DNA from 2 places in the Streptomyces kryoterrae genome. Region 1 is predicted to be linked to the other one. Evidence: predicted binding sites of a transcription regulator. Region 1 holds the regulator's gene; the other holds the start of a gene.
What was found. The regulator HrcA, encoded in region 1, represses chaperone genes, less so after heat shock. The targets are predictions, from matches to a motif close to TTNGCACTCNGNNNNNCNGAGTGCNAA.
Positions count from the first base shown of each region.

Region 1 (9,718 bases):
CGCGCCCTCCGCGAGGCTCGATCCCGCGTCGATCAGCAGGGCGCCGCCCGGGCCGGTCACCAGCCCCACCGTGCAGTCCCAGACCGGCAGCTGGCACCGGCCGACCCCGGCCGCCAGACGCTCCCAGCCCAGGTCGGCCCACCTCGGCTCTTCCCAAGTCACCTTCATGCGGCGACGCTAGCCGGACACGACATCGCAGGACAGGTCGGTACACGTCGGCAGGTCGGTGCGGGCCGCCCTTGCCGGGGGCGTACCCGACAGCCGTACACTGGGCCGGGGAACTCTGGCACTCGCACGCGAAGAGTGCCAGGGAAGGCCAATGGAGAGTCGAAGAGCCGATGACGGCCCGGGTGGGAGACCGGGCGGCGGGTAGGCGCGACAGGGGACGACAGCAGCTGGAGGTGTGCGCGATGCTCAGTGAACGCAGGCTCGAAGTGCTGCGCGCGATCGTCCAGGACTATGTCGGCACCGAGGAGCCGGTCGGGTCCAAGGCACTCACCGAGCGGCACAACCTCGGGGTCTCGCCGGCGACCGTCCGCAACGACATGGCGGCCCTGGAGGACGAGGGCTTCATCGCCCAGCCCCACACCAGCGCCGGGCGCATCCCGACCGAGAAGGGCTACCGGCTCTTCGTCGACAGGCTCGCCGGCGTCAAGCCGATGACGGCGCCCGAGCGGCGTGCCATCCAGAACTTCCTGGACGGCGCTGTCGACCTCGACGACGTCGTGGGGCGGACGGTGCGACTGCTCGCCCAGCTGACGCGGCAGGTCGCCGTCGTGCAGTATCCGTCGCTCACCCGGTCCACCGTGCGGCACGTGGAGCTGCTCTCGCTCGCTCCCGCGCGCGTGATGCTCGTGCTGATCACGGACACCGGCCGCGTGGAGCAGCGGATGATCGACTGCCCTGCGCCTTTCGGGGAGACGTCTCTGGCGGATCTACGCGCGCGGCTGAACAGCCGGGTGGCGGGCCGTCGTTTCGCGGACGTGCCGCAGCTTGTGCAGGACCTCCCTGACGCCTTCGAGGCGGAGGACCGGGGAGTGGTCGCGACGGTGCTCTCCACCCTCCTGGAGACGCTCGTCGAGGAGTCCGAGGAGCGGCTGATGATCGGTGGAACCGCCAATCTGACCCGCTTCGGACATGACTTTCCCCTCACTATCCGGCCGGTACTCGAAGCTCTGGAGGAACAGGTCGTACTTCTCAAACTCCTTGGTGAGGCCGGGGATTCGAGCATGACCGTACGAATCGGTCACGAGAACAAATACGAGGGACTCAACTCAACGTCCGTCGTGTCGGTCGGCTACGGTTCGGGCGGCGAGGCAGTAGCCAAGCTCGGCGTGGTCGGACCGACCCGCATGGACTACCCGGGAACGATGGGAGCGGTACGCGCAGTGGCACGGTACGTCGGACAGATCCTGGCGGAGTCCTAAGTGGCCACGGACTACTACGCCGTACTCGGCGTGCGCCGCGACGCGTCCCAGGACGAGATCAAGAAGGCGTTCAGGAGGCTCGCCCGCGAGCTGCACCCGGACGTCAACCCCGATCCGAAGACGCAGGAGCGGTTCAAGGAGATCAACGCCGCGTACGAGGTGTTGTCGGACCCGCAGAAGAAGCAGGTCTACGACCTCGGCGGTGACCCCCTCTCGCAGGCGGGCGGCGCCGCGGGTGGCTTCGGCGCCGGTGGCTTCGGGAACTTCTCGGACATCATGGACGCGTTCTTCGGAACGGCGTCCCAGCGGGGGCCGAGGTCGCGTACGCGGCGCGGCCAGGACGCGATGATCCGGCTCGATATCGAGCTCGACGAGGCCGCCTTCGGGACGACCAAGGACATCCAGGTCGACACGGCCGTGGTGTGCGGCACCTGTAGCGGTGAGGGTGCGGCGCCGGGGACCTCGGCCCAGACCTGCGACATGTGTCGCGGGCGGGGTGAGGTGTCCCAGGTGACGCGGTCCTTCCTCGGGCAGGTCATGACGTCCCGTCCCTGCCCGCAGTGCCAGGGGTTCGGGACCGTCGTTCCGACGCCGTGCCCCGAGTGCGCGGGTGACGGGCGGGTGCGGTCGCGTCGGACGCTCACCGTGAAGATTCCCGCGGGGGTCGACAACGGTACGAGGATCCAGCTCGCCGGTGAGGGTGAGGTGGGGCCCGGTGGTGGTCCCGCCGGTGACCTGTACGTCGAGATCCATGAGCTGCCGCACTCGCAGTTCCAGCGGCGCGGGGACGACCTGCACTGCACGGTGACCCTTCCGATGACGGCGGCGTCGCTGGGTACGAAGGTGCCGCTGGAGACGCTCGACGGACTGGAGGAGGTCGACATCCGTCCGGGCACGCAGTCCGGGCAGTCGATTCCGCTGCACGGGCGGGGAGTCACGCATCTCCGGGGCGGTGGGCGTGGTGATCTCCTGGTGCATGTCGAGGTCATGACTCCTTCGAAGCTTGATCCCGAGCAGGAGCGGTTGCTGCGGGAGCTGGCGAAGCTGCGGGGTGAGGAGCGGCCCATGGGGCAGTTCCAGCCTGGGCAGCAGGGGTTGTTCTCGCGGTTGAAGGACGCGTTCAACGGGCGCTGAGGCAGGGGGCGGGCTCTGGGGGCCGCGCCCCCAGACCCCCCTTTCGCGCTGAAGGGGCCTGATTCGGACTTGTGGTGGGGACGTGACAACATGCCGTCATGTCGTCCTCCGCACTGACCGATCTCTTCCCTCACCCGATCGTGCAGGCCCCCATGGCGGGCGGCGTCTCCGTCCCGCAGCTCGCCGGTGCCGTCGCCGAAGCGGGCGGGCTCGGGTTCCTCGCCGCCGGGTACAAGACCGCGGACGGGATGTACCAGGAGATCAAGCAGCTGCGCGGGCTCACCGGGCGGCCGTTCGGCGTGAACCTCTTCATGCCGCAGCCCGAGATCGCCGACCCCGCCGCCGTCGAGGTCTACGCCCATCAGCTCGCCGGCGAGGCCACCTGGTACGACACCGAGCTCGGCGACCCGGACAGCGGACGCGACGACGGCTACGACGCCAAGCTCGCCGTACTCCTCGACAACCCGGTCCCGGCCGTCTCCTTCCACTTCGGGGTGCCCAGCGGCGACGTACTGGACTCCCTCCGCCGTGCCGGCACCCTCACCCTGGTCACCGCGACCACCGCCGAGGAGGCCCTCGCCGTACAGCGGGCCGGGGCCGACGCGGTGATCGTGCAGGGCGTCGAGGCCGGCGGCCACCAGGGCACCCATCGTGACAACCCGGAGGCGGACGGCTCCGCCATCGGGCTGCTCTCCCTCATCGCCCAGGTCCGCGAGACCGTCGATCTCCCCCTCGTCGCCGCCGGCGGGCTCATGCGCGGCAGCCAGATCGCCGCCGTCCTCGCCGCCGGCGCGAGCGCCGCCCAGCTCGGCACCGCCTTCCTCGCCACCCCGGAGTCCGGCGCTCACGCCCTGCACAAGCAGGCGCTGACCAACCCCCTCTTCGTCCGTACCGAGCTGACGCGCGCCTTCTCCGGCCGGCCCGCCCGGGGGCTGGTGAACCGTTTCCTGCGCGAGCACGGCCCGTACGCCCCCGCCGCCTACCCCGAGGTCCACCACCTCACCTCGCCGCTCCGCAAGAAGGCCGCCGCATCCGGCGACGCGCAGGGCATGGCGCTGTGGGCGGGGCAGGGGCACCGGATGGTCCGTGAGCTTCCGGCGGGGGAGCTGGTGCGTGTGCTGGCCGATGAAATCGCCGCCGCGCGGGCCGCGTTGTCGGACGGGGGTGCGAGCTCGTGACCGCGCCCGTGTTCGTCGTCGAGCAGCTCCCTGACGTCCGGCAGTTCGTCCTGGACGGCCCCGAGGGGCGCCATGCCGTCTCCGTGAAGCGGATGCGGGCCGGTGAGACCGTCGTCCTCACCGACGGGGCCGGGCGCTGGGCGGAGGGCGAGGTCGTCGCCGCCGAGGGCAAGGACCAGCTGGTTCTGCGACTCGGGGTGGTGGTCGAGGAAGCGCAGGAGTCTCCTCGTATCACCGTCGTCCAGGCTCTTCCCAAGGGCGACCGGGGTGAGTTGGCCGTCGAGACGATGACCGAGACCGGTGTCGACGCCATCGTTCCCTGGGCCGCCTCACGATGCGTCACGCAGTGGCGGGGGGAGCGTGGGCTGAAGGCGCTCGCCAAGTGGCGGGCCACCGCCCGTGAAGCCGGCAAGCAGTCCCGCCGGGTGCGCTTCCCGGAGGTCGCGGACGCCGCGTCGAGCAAGCAGGTCGCCGCGCTGCTCGCCAGGGCCGACTTCGCCGCCGTACTGCACGAGGACCGCGAGTACGGCAGTGCCGCGCTCGCCACCGCCCAACTCCCTTCCGCCGGCGAGATCGTGCTGGTCGTCGGACCCGAAGGAGGCGTCTCCCCCGAGGAGTTGGTCCTCTTCGAGGAGGCGGGGGCGAAGGCGTACCGGCTCGGGGCCAGTGTGCTGCGTACCTCCACCGCCGGTACCGCGGCGACGGCCCTGCTGCTCGGCCGTACCGGTCGCTGGTCCTGATCTCGTTTCCCCGTACGGCAGTTCGGCCTCCGGCGATCCTTCGCGAAGTTGCTTGCGCGCATGTCCGTATACGCCCTTCCGCGTGGGGCGGGACGGTGGCAGGCTGCCCTTCCATGGTGGCTTCGAGGTGGATTCGGCTTGGGCCGCGCGGGCGCCGCAGGGCGGTCGCGGTGGCCGGACTCGTGGTGGCCGTCGCGGGTGGTGTCGTCGCCTGTGATCCCGGTGGGCTCGGTTCGACCACCGTGGCCTACACCACCGACCAGACGATGACGAAGGAGCTGGAGCGGCGGAACGTCGGCGTCCAGTGGCTCACCTGCACGGCCTCGGTCAACAACGGCAACACGGCCTCCGCGTCCGGGAGTTCGCCCTCGCCGAGCGAGAACACCTACGCCGACGTCGACTGCCAGGGCAAGACCACGGACGGCAAGGCCATCACCGTCGCCGGCAAGGTGACGCGCGCGGTCAACGGCAGGTGCGTACGCGGGAACCTCACCGTCAGGATCGACGGAAGGCAGTGGCTCCGCGTCAGCGGCCTCGGCAACTGTGACGTGCCCGCCACCCCGACCCGCACCACGCCGGCCACCTGGCAGCCGCCGGACAACGGACAGCCCGCGCCGACCGTGACCGTCACCGTGACGAGGACCATCTGGTGCCAGGAGACCCCGAACTGCCTGCCCGTCGAGGGCAAATGAGCGGGTGAACAGAGCGTCGGGGCCTTGGCGGGTTGTGGATGAAGTGATCCAAACCCCTGTCCGGGGGCGGGCTCGTTGCCTAGGGTGATCGGGTGACTCAGCCCTCTTCGCCTGCGTATCTCCGGTTTCCGCATCTGCACGGCGACCTGGTCGCCTTCACCGCCGAGGACGACGTCTGGGTCGCCCCGCTCGACGGCGGCCGGGCCTGGCGCGTCAGCGCGGACAACGTACCGGTGAACCATCCCCGTATCTCCCCGGACGGCACCCGCCTCGCCTGGACCTCCACCCGCGACGGCGCACCCGAGGTGTATGTCGCCCCGATCGACGGCGGGTCCACCAACCGGCTCACCTACTGGGGCAGTTCGAGGACCCAGGTGCGCGGCTGGACCCCGGACGGACGGGTCCTCGCCATCAGCACCCAGGGGCAGGCCAGCCTGCGCCGCTCCTGGGCCCGGGCCGTGCCTCTCGACGGCGGTCCGGCGGCTGTCCTGCCGTACGGGCCCGTCGGCGATGTCGCACACGGTCCGGCGACCGTTCTCCTCTCCGCTCCGATGGGGCGCGAGGCCGCCTGGTGGAAGCGGTACCGGGGCGGTACGGCAGGGAAGTTGTGGATCGACCGGGACGTCCGCGACGGGGAAGGCGCCGGCGAGTTCGTACGGCTGCATGCCGACCTCGACGGGAACCTCGAATACCCGGTGTGGGTCGGGGAACGCATCGCCTTCCTCTCCGATCACGAAGGCGTCGGGGCGCTGTACTCGTCCCTGGCCGACGGGTCCGACCTGCGGCGGCACACTCCGATCGACAGCTTCTACGCCCGGCACGCCGCGAGCGACGGCAGCCGTGTCGTCTACTCCTCCGCCGGTGAACTGTGGCTCCTCGACGACCTGGACGGGGCCGAGCCGCGCCGGCTCGACATCCGGCTCGGCGGGCAGCGCGCCGACCTCCAGCCCCATCCCGTCAGCGCCTCCCGGTGGTTCGGGTCCGGCGCCCCCGACCACACCGGGCGTGGCAGCGCCATCGGGGTGCGCGGGGCCGTGCACTGGGTCACCCACCGGTCCGGTCCCGCCCGTGTCCTCGCCTCCGGGCACGGCGTACGGGCCCGGCTGCCCCGCGCCTTCCGCGTGGACGGCGAGGAGTGGGCCGTGTGGGTGACGGACGCGGAGGGCGACGACGCGCTGGAGTTCGCCCCCGCGACCGGTGTCGCACCGGGGACCACTCCACGCCGGCTCGCCGCCGGACAGCTCGGGCGCGTTCTCGGCCTCGCCATGGCGCCCGACGGCAGCCGGGCAGCCGTCGCCTCCCACGACGGGCGCGTCCTGCTCGTCGAGCGCGAGTCGGGGGAGGTGCGCGAGGTCGACCGCAGCGGCGACGGTGATGTGTCGGGACTCGTCTTCTCGCCCGACTCGGCCTGGCTCGCCTGGTCGCATCCGGGGCCGAATCCACTGCGTCAGCTCAAGCTCGCCAACACCACTGATCTGTCGGTGACCGAGGCGACTCCGCTCCGGTTCCGGGACTACTCGCCCGCGTTCACCGTCGACGGCAAGCACCTGGTGTTCCTGTCGGCGCGGTCCTTCGACCCCGTCTACGACGAGCACGTGTTCGACCTGGCCTTTGTCGGCGGTTCGCGCCCGCACCTCATCCCGCTCGCCGCGACCACGCCCTCGCCCTTCGGGCCGCAGCGGCACGGGCGGCCCTTCGAGGCGCCGGACAAGGACGAGACCCCGGACAGCGAGGGCGCCCCGGTCACCCGTATCGACCTCGACGGGCTCGCCGACCGCATCGTGCCGTTCCCGGTCGAGGCCGCCCGCTACTCCAACCTGCGCGCCGCCAAGGACGGCGTCCTGTGGCTGCGCCACCCGGTGCGCGGAGTCCTCGGCACCTCCCGGGCCACCCCGGACGACCCCGACCCGAAGACCGAGCTGGAGCGGTACGACCTCGCCCAGAATCGCATCGAGCACCTCGCCGGGGACGCCGACCACTTCGCCGTCAGCGGCGACGGCAAACGCGTCCTGCTGTGGACCGACGGCAAGCTGAAGGTCGTACCCAGCGACCGGCGCGCCTCGAACGACGACGAGAGCGACACGAACATCACCGTCGACCTGTCGCGCGTACGGCAGAGCGTCGACCCGGCCGTCGAGTGGCGGCAGATGTACGACGAGAACGGTCGCATCATGCGCGACAACTTCTGGCGTGCGGACATGGGCGGCACCGACTGGAACGGCGTCCTCGACCGCTACCGGCCGATCCTCGAACGGGTCGCCACCCACGACGACCTCGTCGACCTTCTCTGGGAGGTCCAGGGCGAGTTGGGCACCTCGCACGCCTACGTCACCCCGCGCGGCGGACACGGCCACGGGGAGCGGCAGGGCCTCCTCGGCGCCGACATCTCCCGCCACGACGGCGGCCCCCAGGACACGCCCCTGTGGCGCGTCGACCGCATCCTGCCCGCCGAGACCTCCGACCCCGACGGCGTCTCCCCGCTCGCCGCACCCGGCGTCGCGGTGCGCCCGGGCGACGCGATCGTCGCGGTCGCCGGACAGCCCGTCGACCCGGTCGCCGGGCCCGGCCCGCTGCTCGTCGGTACGGCGGGCAAGCCCGTCGAGCTGACCATCTCGCCGTCCGGCGGCGGCGACCCGCGGCACGTGGTCGTCGTCCCCCTCGCGGACGAGGAACCGCTCCGCTACCACGCGTGGGTCGCGGACCGGCGGGCGTACGTCGCCGAGAAGTCCGGTGGACGGCTCGGCTATCTGCACGTGCCCGACATGCAGGCGCCCGGCTGGGCCCAGATCCACCGCGACCTGCGGATCGAGGTCGCGAAGGAGGGACTGGTCGTCGACGTCCGGGAGAACCGGGGCGGGCACACGTCGCAGCTGGTCGTCGAGAAGCTGGCGCGGCGGATCGTCGGCTGGAACCTGCCGCGCGGGCTACGGCCGTACAGCTACCCGGAGGACGCGCCGCGTGGGTCCGTCGTCGCCGTCGCCAACGAGTTCTCGGGGTCGGACGGGGACATCGTGAACGCGGCGATCAAGGCGCTGGGGATCGGTCCTGTGGTCGGTACGCGGACATGGGGCGGGGTCATCGGTATCGACAGCCGGTACCGGCTCGTCGACGGGACGCTGGTGACTCAGCCCAAGTACGCGTTCTGGCTGGAGGGTTACGGGTGGGGCGTCGAGAACCACGGGGTCGATCCCGATGTGGAGGTCGTGCAGACTCCGCAGGACTACGCGGCCGGGCGGGATGTGCAGTTGGACGAGGCGATCCGGCTGGCGCTGGAGTCGCTGGAGGAGCGGCCGGCCAAGACGGCGCCTGGGTTGCCGGAGCTGTAGAGGGTGCGGTGGGCGGGGGTGGGCGTTAGGTTTCTCGCCCCCGCCGCCCCAACCCGTCCCGTCCTCGGGGGCGCTGCCCCCGAACCCCCGCTCCTCAAACGCCGGAGGGGCTGGACATTCAGCCGGTCGATACGATGGGCCCGAAATGATCGGCGAGCGTGAGGAGGCACACGCATGGCGGACGAGAGCTGTCTGTTCTGCAGGATTGTCGCGGGGCACATCCCGGCGACCATCGTCCGGGAGACCGACACGACCCTCGCCTTCCGGGACATCAACCCCCAGGCCCCGACGCACATCCTGGTGATCCCGAAGGTCCACCACCCCGACGCGGCCTCCCTCGCCGCCGCCGAACCCGGCATCGCCGCCGACGTGTTGCGCGAGGCCGGGGAGATCGCCGGCGAGGAGAAGCTGGACAGCTACCGCATCGTCTTCAACACGGGCAGCGGCGCCGGCCAGACCGTCTTCCACGCCCACGCGCACATCCTCGGCGGGCGCGGCCTCCAGTGGCCGCCGGGGTAACGGGCCTTGTCCGCACGTGAACTGGTGGTCCTCGGTACGGCCAGCCAGGTACCCACCCGGCACCGCAACCACAACGGCTACCTGCTCCGCTGGGACGGTGAGGGGCTCCTCTTCGATCCCGGCGAGGGCACGCAGCGCCAGATGCTGCGTGCCGGGGTCGCCGCCCACGACCTCAACCGGATCTGCGTGACGCACTTCCACGGGGACCACTCGCTCGGGCTCGCCGGAGTCATCCAGCGCGTCAACCTCGACCGCGTCCCGCACGAGGTGACCGCGCACTACCCGCGTTCCGGCCAGAAGTTCTTCGACCGCCTGCGGTACGCCACCGCGTACCGCGAGACCGTCCGGATCAGGCAGGAGCCGGTGGCGGGGGACGGTGGGGTGCTGGCGGAGGCGGGCGGTTATCGGCTCGAGGCGCGCAGGCTCTCCCACCCCGTCGAGTCCTACGGCTATCTCCTCGTCGAGCCCGACGGGCGCCGCATGCTGCCGGAGCTGCTCGCCGAGCACGGGATCAGGGGGCCGGACGTCGGACGCCTCCAGCGGGAGGGCTCCCTCGGTTCCGTGAGCCTCGACGATGTCAGTGAGCCGCGCCGCGGACAGCGGTTCGCGTTCGTCATGGACACCCGGCTGTGCGACGGGGTGTACACGCTCGCGGAGAGGTGCGACCTGCTCGTCATCGAGTCGACCTTCCTCGACGAGGAT
Region 1 covers NZ_CM133358.1:6,979,144-6,988,861, forward strand. The annotation lists gene ACW4TU_RS31050 (MBL fold metallo-hydrolase) at 1-168, opposite strand, end outside; gene hrcA (heat-inducible transcriptional repressor HrcA) at 411-1,427, shown strand; gene dnaJ (molecular chaperone DnaJ) at 1,428-2,561, shown strand; gene ACW4TU_RS31065 (nitronate monooxygenase) at 2,660-3,739, shown strand; gene ACW4TU_RS31070 (16S rRNA (uracil(1498)-N(3))-methyltransferase) at 3,736-4,479, shown strand; gene ACW4TU_RS31075 (hypothetical protein) at 4,593-5,171, shown strand; gene ACW4TU_RS31080 (S41 family peptidase) at 5,264-8,497, shown strand; gene ACW4TU_RS31085 (histidine triad nucleotide-binding protein) at 8,672-9,016, shown strand; gene ACW4TU_RS31090 (ribonuclease Z) at 9,023-9,718, shown strand, end outside.

Region 2 (9,718 bases), 3.1 Mb from region 1:
CGCCGTCCGAGATCCACTCGGCCCCCGCGTCGGAGGGAATCGCCTCGTGCGGCACACCGGGGGCGATCTTCAGCGCGGCCAGCGGAGCCTTCCGCGCCGCCCCCGTGGCCCACGACAGGGGCGGTGAGTACGCCTCGGGATCGAAGATCCTCCCGCGCCCGCCCCGCCGCCCCGGATCGACGAACACGGCGTCGTACGAGGACGTGTCGACGTCGGTGACGTCCGCCTCCCGCACCTCCACCAGATCCCCGATCCCCAGCGCCTCGACGTTCGCGCGCGCGACGGCGGCCGTGAGCGGATCCCGGTCCACGGCGAGGACGCGGATCCCGGCCCGGGCGAGCGCGAGGGCATCGCCCCCGATCCCGCAGCACAGGTCGGCGACGGAGGTCACGCCCAACTCCCTGAACCGGCCCGCCCGGTACGCGGCCACGCTCGCCCGCGTCGACTGCTCGACCCCGTTCGGCGTGAAGAACATCCGCCCAGCGTCCCCGGCACCGAACTTCGCCACCGCCCGCTGCCGCAACCGTTCCTGTCCCAGCGCCGCCGAGACCAGTTCGGCGGGGTGCGCGCGGCGCAGCCGGGTGGCGACGGCCAGTTCACGGGCCGGCTCGGTACCGCGCACCTCGTCGAGGAGGGCGCGGCCCTCGGGGGTGAGGAGGGCGGCGAAGGCGGAGAGGGGTGCGGCGAGGTCGTTCACCGGGTCATTGTGGGCCAGCCGGTGGACGGCGTGCTTCCGGTGGCGGTGTCGGCCAGCTTCCTCGGTCCCGCCCTGGGAAGATCCGACACCATGCGATCAGTAGGACAAAAATACAAAAACGGGTCTATTTTCCGTGCTGGGATCGCCGCGCTCGCCGTGGCCACCCTCGCCTCCGGCTGCGCGGAAGGCGGCCCGGAACGGGGCGCGAAAGACGGTGCCCCGCCGAAGAACGTCCGCCCTGCCCCCGGCCAGGAACTGCGCCTGAACGCACCCCCGGCGCGCGCCCTCGACGCGTACGCCCGGAAGCTGCGCCGCACCTACGCGGCCCGCGCGGCCACGGCCAGGCGCTGGGGCCTGGCCGAGCCCCCGCTGACCGCACCCCCGCCCCCCGCCCGCAAACCGAGGCTCACCACCCGCAAGGGCTTCGAGGTGGACGACCACGAGGAACGCGGCCTGCCGCCCGTCTTCACCACGATCCCGACCCGCGACAAAATCGTCTTCCTCACGATCGACGACGGCGCCGAGAAGGACCCGGCGTTCCTGCGGATGATGAGCGACCTGAAGATCCCGTACACCGCCTTCCTCAGCGACTACCTGGTCAAGGAGGACTACGGCTACTTCAGGAAGATGCGCGACCTGGGCGTCGTACTCAACAACCACACCCTCCGCCACCGTTACCTGCCCGCCCTCTCCTACGAACGCCAGAAGACCGAGATCTGCGGCATGCAGGACGTGATCAAAAAGCGGTTCGGCACCCGCCCGACCCTCTTCCGCCCGCCCTACGGCAACTACGACGAGGACAGCCTGCGCGCGGCGAAATCGTGCGGCGTGAAGCACGTACCCCTCTGGAACGAGGAGGTCTTCGCCGACCACTGGGACTACCGCGAGTGGGACCGGGACATCCACCCCGGCGACATCGTCCTCAGTCACTTCCGCGGCAAGGGCGAGGGGAAGGGCACGATGCCCGACATGGTCCGCCGCTTCATGAAGCTCGTCACCGCCAAGGGGTACGCGGTGGCCCGCCTGGAGGACTACCTGTGACCGCGCGCCCGCTGGCCGCCGCCGCCCTCGCCGCCGTGCTCCTGGCGGCGACCGTCGCCGGCTGCGCCCCGTCCGTGGACCCCATCGAACGGCTCGGCAGGAAGGCGGCCCACGCGGCCCGGCAGGCCGCCCGTACGTCCTCCCCGGCCGGCGACGCACACGCGTACCGCCGCTGGGGCCTGTCGTCCCCCGTGCCCCTGGCCCCGCCCCCGTCGCCCCGCCCCCGGATCCACGCGGCGGGCCCCGGCCTCCCCCCGGTCGTCGACCGCGTCCCGACCCACGACAAGGTCGTCTTCCTCACCTACGACGACGGCGCCGAACGCGACCCCCGGTTCGTCGACCTGGTACGCGAACTGCGGCTCCCGGTCAGCATGTTCCTCACGGACAGCGTCGTGGGCCCGGGCTACGCACACTTCGCCCGCCTGCGCGAGGTCGGCGCGAACATCCAGAACCACACCCTGGACCACCAGTCCCTACGAGGCCTGCCGTACGCCGGCCAGCGCGCCGAGATCTGCGGCCAGCAGGACAAACTCCGGGAACGCTTCGGCCTCCGCCCCCGCCTCTTCCGCCCGCCCTACGGCACCTACGACCCGACCACCCTGAGGGCGGCCGGGGACTGCGGGGTCTCGACGGTGGTCCTGTGGACCGAGGGGGAGCGCCTCCGGGCGGGCGACATCCTCCTGGTGGGCCCGGACGACGACCTGGACGGCACTCCCCTGGTCGAGCGGACGGTGAGGCTGCTCCGCGAGGTCCAGGAGAGGGGGCTCGGCGTGGGCCGCCTGGAGGACTACCTCTGACGTCCGGGGTCGAGCCGGTCCAGAGGTGGCCTCAGGGGCCGGTCGGCGGGGCGACGACCAGCTCGGTGCCCGGGTCGTGGTCGTGGTCGGTCTGCGGAGGGCCGGCGACGATCATGGTGGCCCGGGCCCACGGCTGTTCGCGCAGCATGAACGGCAGTTCCTCCAGCAGCCAGTTCGCCACGTGCTCCCGCTGCTCGGGGGAATCACCGTCGCGGACGGCCAACAGGCGCTGCTGCTCGTCGAGGTCACCCTGCATCCACACCGAGGCGTCCAGCCACGGGGCGAGCTCCTCGCGGATGATGCCCGTGCCCTCGACCCAGACGAAGTCGCCACCGGCGGGGACGGTGATCGATCCGGGCCGGTCGTGCCGGATCCAGGCGTCGGGGCGGAAGCCCACCGCCTCACCCCGGTGCAGGGGGCGCAGGACGTTCTCGACGAGCACGGCGCCCCAGTCGAAGCAGGCGTGGTTCCAGGCGATGTCATCGGTGTGCACGACGGCGGAGCCGGGCGCCGCGCCGCGCAGCAGCTCGGCCAGGGTCGTCTTGCCGGCGCCGCCCCGGCCGTCGATCGCGATCACCCGGGGACGTCCGGTGACGTCCGGCGTCGCATCGCGCAGCTGCCGGACGGCGTCGGGCACGGCCACCACGCGCCAGCCGACGGCCTCGGTCTCGCCCGGACGCAGCCGCATCGCCACCCTGTCTTCGACCCCCTTCGCCACGTCCCACGAGCACCGGAAACCCCGCACGACCGACGACGCGATTGGCACTCCGCTTGACCGAGTGCTAATCGCAGTCATAGTCTCAGGTCTGGCACTCCCCACTGGAGAGTGCCAATAGCGACGGGCAGGTCCGGCACCCGCGACGACGGATCGACCTGGTCGCCACCTCAGACAGTTAACCCCGTGAGATCTCCGAAGGGGGAGGTCGGATCGTGACGACCACCAGCTCCAAGGTTGCCATCAAGCCGCTCGAGGACCGCATTGTGGTCCAGCCGCTCGAAGCTGAGCAGACCACGGCCTCTGGCCTGGTCATTCCGGACACTGCCAAGGAGAAGCCCCAGGAGGGCGTCGTCCTGGCTGTTGGCCCGGGCCGCTTCGAGAACGGCGAGCGGCTTCCGCTCGACGTGAAGACCGGCGACATCGTGCTGTACAGCAAGTACGGCGGCACCGAGGTGAAGTACAACGGCGAGGAGTACCTCGTCCTCTCGGCTCGCGACGTGCTCGCGATCGTAGAGAAGTAATTCACCCGGTTTTAACAGCATTGCAGTGAACTGCGCCCCTGGCCCCCGCGACTCTCAACAAGCCGGGTGCCGGGGGCGCGGTTCGTTCACCCAAGTTTTCCGAGAGGGCTGAACCGCTCCTATGGCGAAGATCCTGAAGTTCGACGAGGACGCCCGTCGCGCCCTTGAGCGCGGCGTCAACAAGCTTGCCGACACTGTCAAGGTGACGATCGGCCCCAAGGGCCGCAACGTCGTCATCGACAAGAAGTTCGGCGCTCCCACCATCACCAACGACGGCGTCACCATCGCCCGCGAGGTCGAGCTCGACGACCCGTACGAGAACCTCGGCGCCCAGCTGGTGAAGGAGGTGGCGACCAAGACCAACGACATCGCGGGTGACGGTACGACCACCGCCACCGTGCTGGCCCAGGCGCTCGTCCGCGAGGGCCTGAAGAACGTCGCCGCCGGCGCCTCCCCGGCCGCCCTGAAGAAGGGCATCGACGCGGCGGTCAAGGCTGTGTCCGAGGAACTCCTCGCGACCGCCCGCCCGATCGAGGAGAAGTCCGACATCGCCGCCGTGGCCGCGCTCTCCGCGCAGGACACACAGGTCGGCGAGCTCATCGCCGAGGCGATGGACAAGGTCGGCAAGGACGGTGTCATCACCGTCGAGGAGTCCAACACCTTCGGCCTGGAGCTGGACTTCACCGAGGGCATGGCCTTCGACAAGGGCTACCTGTCCCCGTACATGGTGTCCGACCAGGAGCGTATGGAGGCCGTCCTCGACGACCCGTACATCCTGATCCACCAGGGCAAGATCGGCTCCATCCAGGACCTGCTGCCGCTGCTGGAGAAGGTCATCCAGACCAACTCCTCCAAGCCGCTGCTGATCATCGCCGAGGACGTCGAGGGCGAGGCCCTGTCGACCCTGGTCGTGAACAAGATCCGCGGCACCTTCAACGCGGTCGCGGTCAAGGCCCCCGGCTTCGGTGACCGCCGCAAGGCGATGCTCGGCGACATGGCCGCGCTCACCGGCGCCGAGGTCATCGCCGAGGAGGTCGGCCTCAAGCTCGACCAGGTCGGCCTCGACGTGCTGGGCACCGCCCGCCGCGTCACCATCTCGAAGGACGACACGGTCATCGTCGACGGCGGTGGCGACAAGGGTGCCGTGGCCGGCCGGGTCAACCAGATCAAGGCCGAGATCGAGAACACCGACTCCGACTGGGACCGCGAGAAGCTCCAGGAGCGCCTCGCGAAGCTGGCCGGCGGCGTGTGCGTAATCAAGGTCGGCGCCGCCACCGAGGTGGAGCTGAAGGAGAAGAAGCACCGTCTCGAGGACGCCATCTCCGCGACCCGCGCCGCGGTCGAAGAGGGCATCGTCTCCGGTGGTGGCTCCGCGCTCGTCCACGCCGTGAAGATCCTCGAGGGCAACCTCGGCAAGACCGGCGACGAGGCGACGGGTGTCGCGGTCGTCCGCAAGGCCGCCGTCGAGCCGCTGCGCTGGATCGCCGAGAACGCCGGCCTGGAGGGTTACGTCATCACCGCCAAGGTCGCCGAGCTCGACAAGGGCCAGGGCTTCAACGCCGCGACCGGCGAGTACGGCGACCTGGTCAAGCAGGGCGTCATCGACCCGGTCAAGGTCACCCGCTCCGCCCTGGAGAACGCGGCCTCGATCGCCTCCCTCCTCCTCACGACCGAGACCCTGGTCGTCGAGAAGAAGGAAGAGGAAGAGTCGGCCGCCGGTGGCCACGGTCACGGCCACTCCCACTGAGCCAACAGCTCACGCGGCACGAAGAAACCCCCCGTTCCTGGCTGGAACGGGGGGTTTCTCCCTTCGCGGGCGGTCAGATGATCCCCGTACGCACGCGCCCCAACTGCTCTGCCCTCTGCTGCTCTCTACTGCTCCAGCGAGTCCAGCACTCCGAGCTGTCCCATCAGCCCCAGCCGGTCGTACTCCCACCAGCCCTCGGCGATCTTCCCGTTCGTGTCGAACCGGTGGATGGTCGCGCCGGTCATCGAGGCCTTCCTGCCACTGTTGGGAATCCCGAGGAAATCGCCCCGCTGGGTCCCGTTCCACGTCCACCGCGTGCAGACCCGGTCACCCTGGGCGATCTGCTCGTGCACGGTGAACGCGAAGTCGAAGCCCTCGCGCCACATCTGCATCTCGCGCCGGGCCGCGTCCAGCCCGACGACATCCTGCTCGTTGGACGGGTCGTGGTCGTGGTAGCTCTCCACGAACAGGTCGTTGAGCGGGGGCAGTTCACCATGGGTGGCGATCACCTCGAAGAACCGCCGCGCGGTGTCCGCGCACAACTGCTCGTCCCGCACCACGTCCAGATCCGTGAACGTCGGCATCTCGTCGCACAGGGCGACCATCTCCCGGAAGATCCTGTCGGTCTCGGGAAGGTTCGAGTTCCGCATCGCCTCCTCGTACGACGGGAACTCCACGATCTCGACGAAGTGCGACGAGTCCGAGAGATCCTTGCCCATCAGCGTGTGCGTCGCGCTCCGCTTCCCCCTGGTCTGTTCCACCCAGGAGTCCATCAGCCGGTTCATCTCGTCGAACCGACTGGTTCTGCAGTCAATCAGCTGTACGAATGTCATGGCGCCGCCTCCGGCCCCCCTGGGTCCGGTACCTCTCTCCATACTCCCACCGGAGCCGCGGCACCACCTCCTCCACCAAGACCGGTACAGATCTCACCGAGGCCCGTACTTCCGCCCCGTCTTCGACGAGATCCCGCCGAGCAGCGCCCTGGGCGTCACCTTCACCACTCCCATCAGCGCCTTGTAACGCGGATCCGGAATCGACAGCGACTTGCCCCGGGACAGATCGGCGAGCGCCGCGGCCACCAACTTGTCCGCGTCCAGCCACATCCAGTTCGGGATGTTGTCGGTCCCCATCCCGGCCCGCTCGTGGAACTCCGTGCGCACGAAACCGGGAGCCAGCGCCATCAGCCGCACCCCGCTCCCCGCCAGGTCCTTCGCCGCCCCCTGGGTGAACTGCACGACCCACGCCTTCGACGCCCCGTACGTACCCCGCGGCACGAAGGCGGCGACGGACGCCACATTGACGACACCCCCGCGCCCCCGCTCCCGCATGGCCTCGGCCGCCGCACTGGTCAGCCGCAGCACCGCCTCGCAGTGCACCTTGAGCATTTTCAGCTCGTCCGCCATCGACACGTCGAGATAGCGGCCCTTGTTGCCGAAGCCGGCGTTGTTCACCAGCAGGTCGACGGGATTCTTGCGATCGCCGAGACGAGCGGCCACCGCCTCGATGCCGGCGTCCGTCGCGAGGTCGGCGCTCAGCACCTCCGCCTCGATGCCGTGCCGGTCGTGCAGTTCGGTCGCCTGCTCGCCGAGCCGCTTGGCGTCGCGCGCCACCAGGACGAGGTTGTGGCCGTCGGCCGCCAGCCGCCGCGCGAACGCGGCACCGATTCCCGCGGTCGATCCCGTAATCAGAGCCGTTGTCATGGCGCAAGATTAGTGACCCCGACCGCGCTCGTCCGCCCTCCTGCACGCTCCCTCCCGATCGTGAAGCCCCCGCACGGGGCCCCGGCGTAGTCCCTTGTCAGCAGCCGTGCCGCCCCAGCGCGTCAGCCGTGCTTCTTCACATACTCGCGAACCGCCGTCGCCGCCTCGGAATGCAGCGCCGCACCGGCCGTGAGCAGCCGTGGCAGCAGTGCCCGCTCGATGGTCAGCGCCCGGAAGTACAGGGCGACCGTCACGTCGTGATCGGGCCGGTGCACGATGTCGACCGGGTCGCCCGCCTGTATCGCGCCCGACTCGATCACCCGAAGATAGGCACCCGGCGCACCCCGCTCCGTGAACCGTTTCACCCATCTTTTCTCACCCAGATGGCCCTGAAACGTCACACAGGGGATACGCCCGCTGCTGACCTCCAGGATCACCTCGGACCCGATCCGCCAGCGCTCGCCGATCAGCGCGCCGGACACGTCGAGGCCCCGGGTGGTGACGTTCTCGCCGAACATCCCGTCGCGCAGCGGGCGGCCCAGCTCGCGCTCCCATTCGTCGAGATCCTCGCGCGCGACCGCGTACATCGCCTGTTCGTCGCCGCCGTGGTGCTGCTTCGAACACACCGTGTCCCCGGCCAGACCGCTGCCGCCGATCCCCTTGGGCCCGGGCGCCGCGACCCGAACCGGCCCGTCCACCGGCCGTTTGTCGATACCGGTGCCCTGCGGATGATCCGTGTACGGCACGGACTGCGCACGACCCACGTTCACGGACAACACCTTCATCACGCACTCGCCCCCGCACTCGTCACTTCGACACCACATTCATGACCACGACCACACGCTAAGTCACTCCTGCCCAAAGCGTCGACGCATTATTCGTCAAAATACCCAAGGTTCACTTATGATCGAAAAATGATCGAAGCCCGTCATCTCCGTGTCCTGCGCGCCGTGGCCACCACCGGCTCCTTCTCGGCGGCGGGCCGCGAACTGGGCTGCACCCAGCCCGCCGTGAGCCAGCAGATGAAGGCGCTGGAAGCCTCGGTCGGCACCCCGCTGCTCATCCGCAGCGGGCGCGAGATGCGCCTGACCCAGGCGGGCGAGGCCCTGGTGCGACACGCGGCCGGCATCCTCTCGGGCCTCACGGCGGCGGAGGAGGAGGTCGCCGCGATCGCCGGTCTGCGGGCGGGCCGGGTCCGGCTGGTCTCCTTCCCCAGCGGCAGCTCCACCCTCGTCCCGACAGCGCTGGCCGCCCTGCGCGCAGCCCACCCCGGCACCCGGGTCTCCCTGGAGGAGGCCGAACCCCCGCACTCCGTCGAAATGCTGCGCCAGGGCGACTGCGACGTGGCCCTCGCCTTCCGGTACGAGGGTGCGGCCGGCGCCGGCGAGTGGGACGACCTGGTGGTCCGCCCCCTCCTCACCGACCGGCTCGTCGGCCTCGTCCCCGAAGGTCACCGGCTGTCCCGCGCCGAGTCTGTCGCCCTCGGCGAACTCGCTGCCGAGTCGTGGATCGCCGGCTGCCCGCGCTGCCGGGGCCAGCTCGTCGAGGCCTGCGAGAGCGCGGGCTTCACCCCGCGTATCGACTTCGCGACCGACGACTACCCCGCGGTGATCGGGCTGGTGGGCGCGGGTCTGGGCGTGGCGGTCCTGCCCCAGCTCGCCATCGAGTCCGTACGGCCGCGGGGTGCGCGCACGGTGACGTTGGAACCGGCGGTACGGCGGGAGATCGTCGCGCTGACCCTGCCCGATCTGGCGCAGGTGCCGGCGGTGGCGGCGACGCTGGACCAGTTGGCGCGGGCGGCGACGCGGGACTGAGGCGGGCCCGGCCCGGGAAGAAACGTTCCTTCAGTTGTTCGAACCGAAGTCCCCGCCACCGGCCGACGCCGACACCAGTCGATTGCGCGCGCGTCCCATCAGCTCTTCGCGCTCGTCCTCGGTCAATCCGCCCCACACGCCGTAGGGCTCACGCACCGCCAGCGCGTGCGCCGCGCACTGTGCGCGGACCGGGCATCTCATGCAGACCTCCTTGGCCGAGTTCTCGCGAGCGCTCCGTGCCGCACCGCGCTCTCCTTCCGGATGGAAGAAGAGCGAGCTGTCGACCCCACGGCAGGCCGCGAGGAGCTGCCAGTCCCAGAGGTCCGCGTTCGGACCGGGAAGGCGGGAGAAATCTGCCATTGCGTGTCCCCTTGTTGCCGTTCTGGGCTGAGTTGTTGCCCCTGACCGTACAACTACGATCTAAGGAGATGAAAATATGACTCATTGCGAATCTAGCCTCAGACACCAATAAAAGGGAAGAAAAACGTCTGAATGGGGCATAGGTTGTGTTGAAAGCTTGAGGGTCTGTTGCGCATGTCTGCACCGTGTGCGGGCCCTCACGTAGAGTGCCGAAGACGACACACGGCCCCGTAACTCTTTCGAGTGACCATCGTTGAGAGTGCGAGGCGGTTGGAGGGACAAGCGCTCGAACGGGCGGCAGTACCCACTGCCGGGAAATTCGG
Region 2 covers NZ_CM133358.1:3,889,577-3,899,294, reverse strand. The annotation lists gene ACW4TU_RS16535 (class I SAM-dependent methyltransferase) at 1-697, opposite strand, end outside; gene ACW4TU_RS16530 (polysaccharide deacetylase family protein) at 788-1,738, shown strand; gene ACW4TU_RS16525 (polysaccharide deacetylase family protein) at 1,735-2,535, shown strand; gene ACW4TU_RS16520 (hypothetical protein) at 2,567-3,253, opposite strand; gene groES (co-chaperone GroES) at 3,466-3,774, shown strand; gene groL (chaperonin GroEL) at 3,896-5,521, shown strand; gene ACW4TU_RS16505 (ester cyclase) at 5,647-6,354, opposite strand; gene ACW4TU_RS16500 (SDR family NAD(P)-dependent oxidoreductase) at 6,448-7,221, opposite strand; gene ACW4TU_RS16495 (MOSC domain-containing protein) at 7,344-8,006, opposite strand; gene ACW4TU_RS16490 (LysR family transcriptional regulator) at 8,136-9,035, shown strand; gene ACW4TU_RS16485 (WhiB family transcriptional regulator) at 9,066-9,395, opposite strand.
Region 2: the regulator HrcA is predicted to act here: its motif matches at 3,295-3,321, upstream of groES (co-chaperone GroES).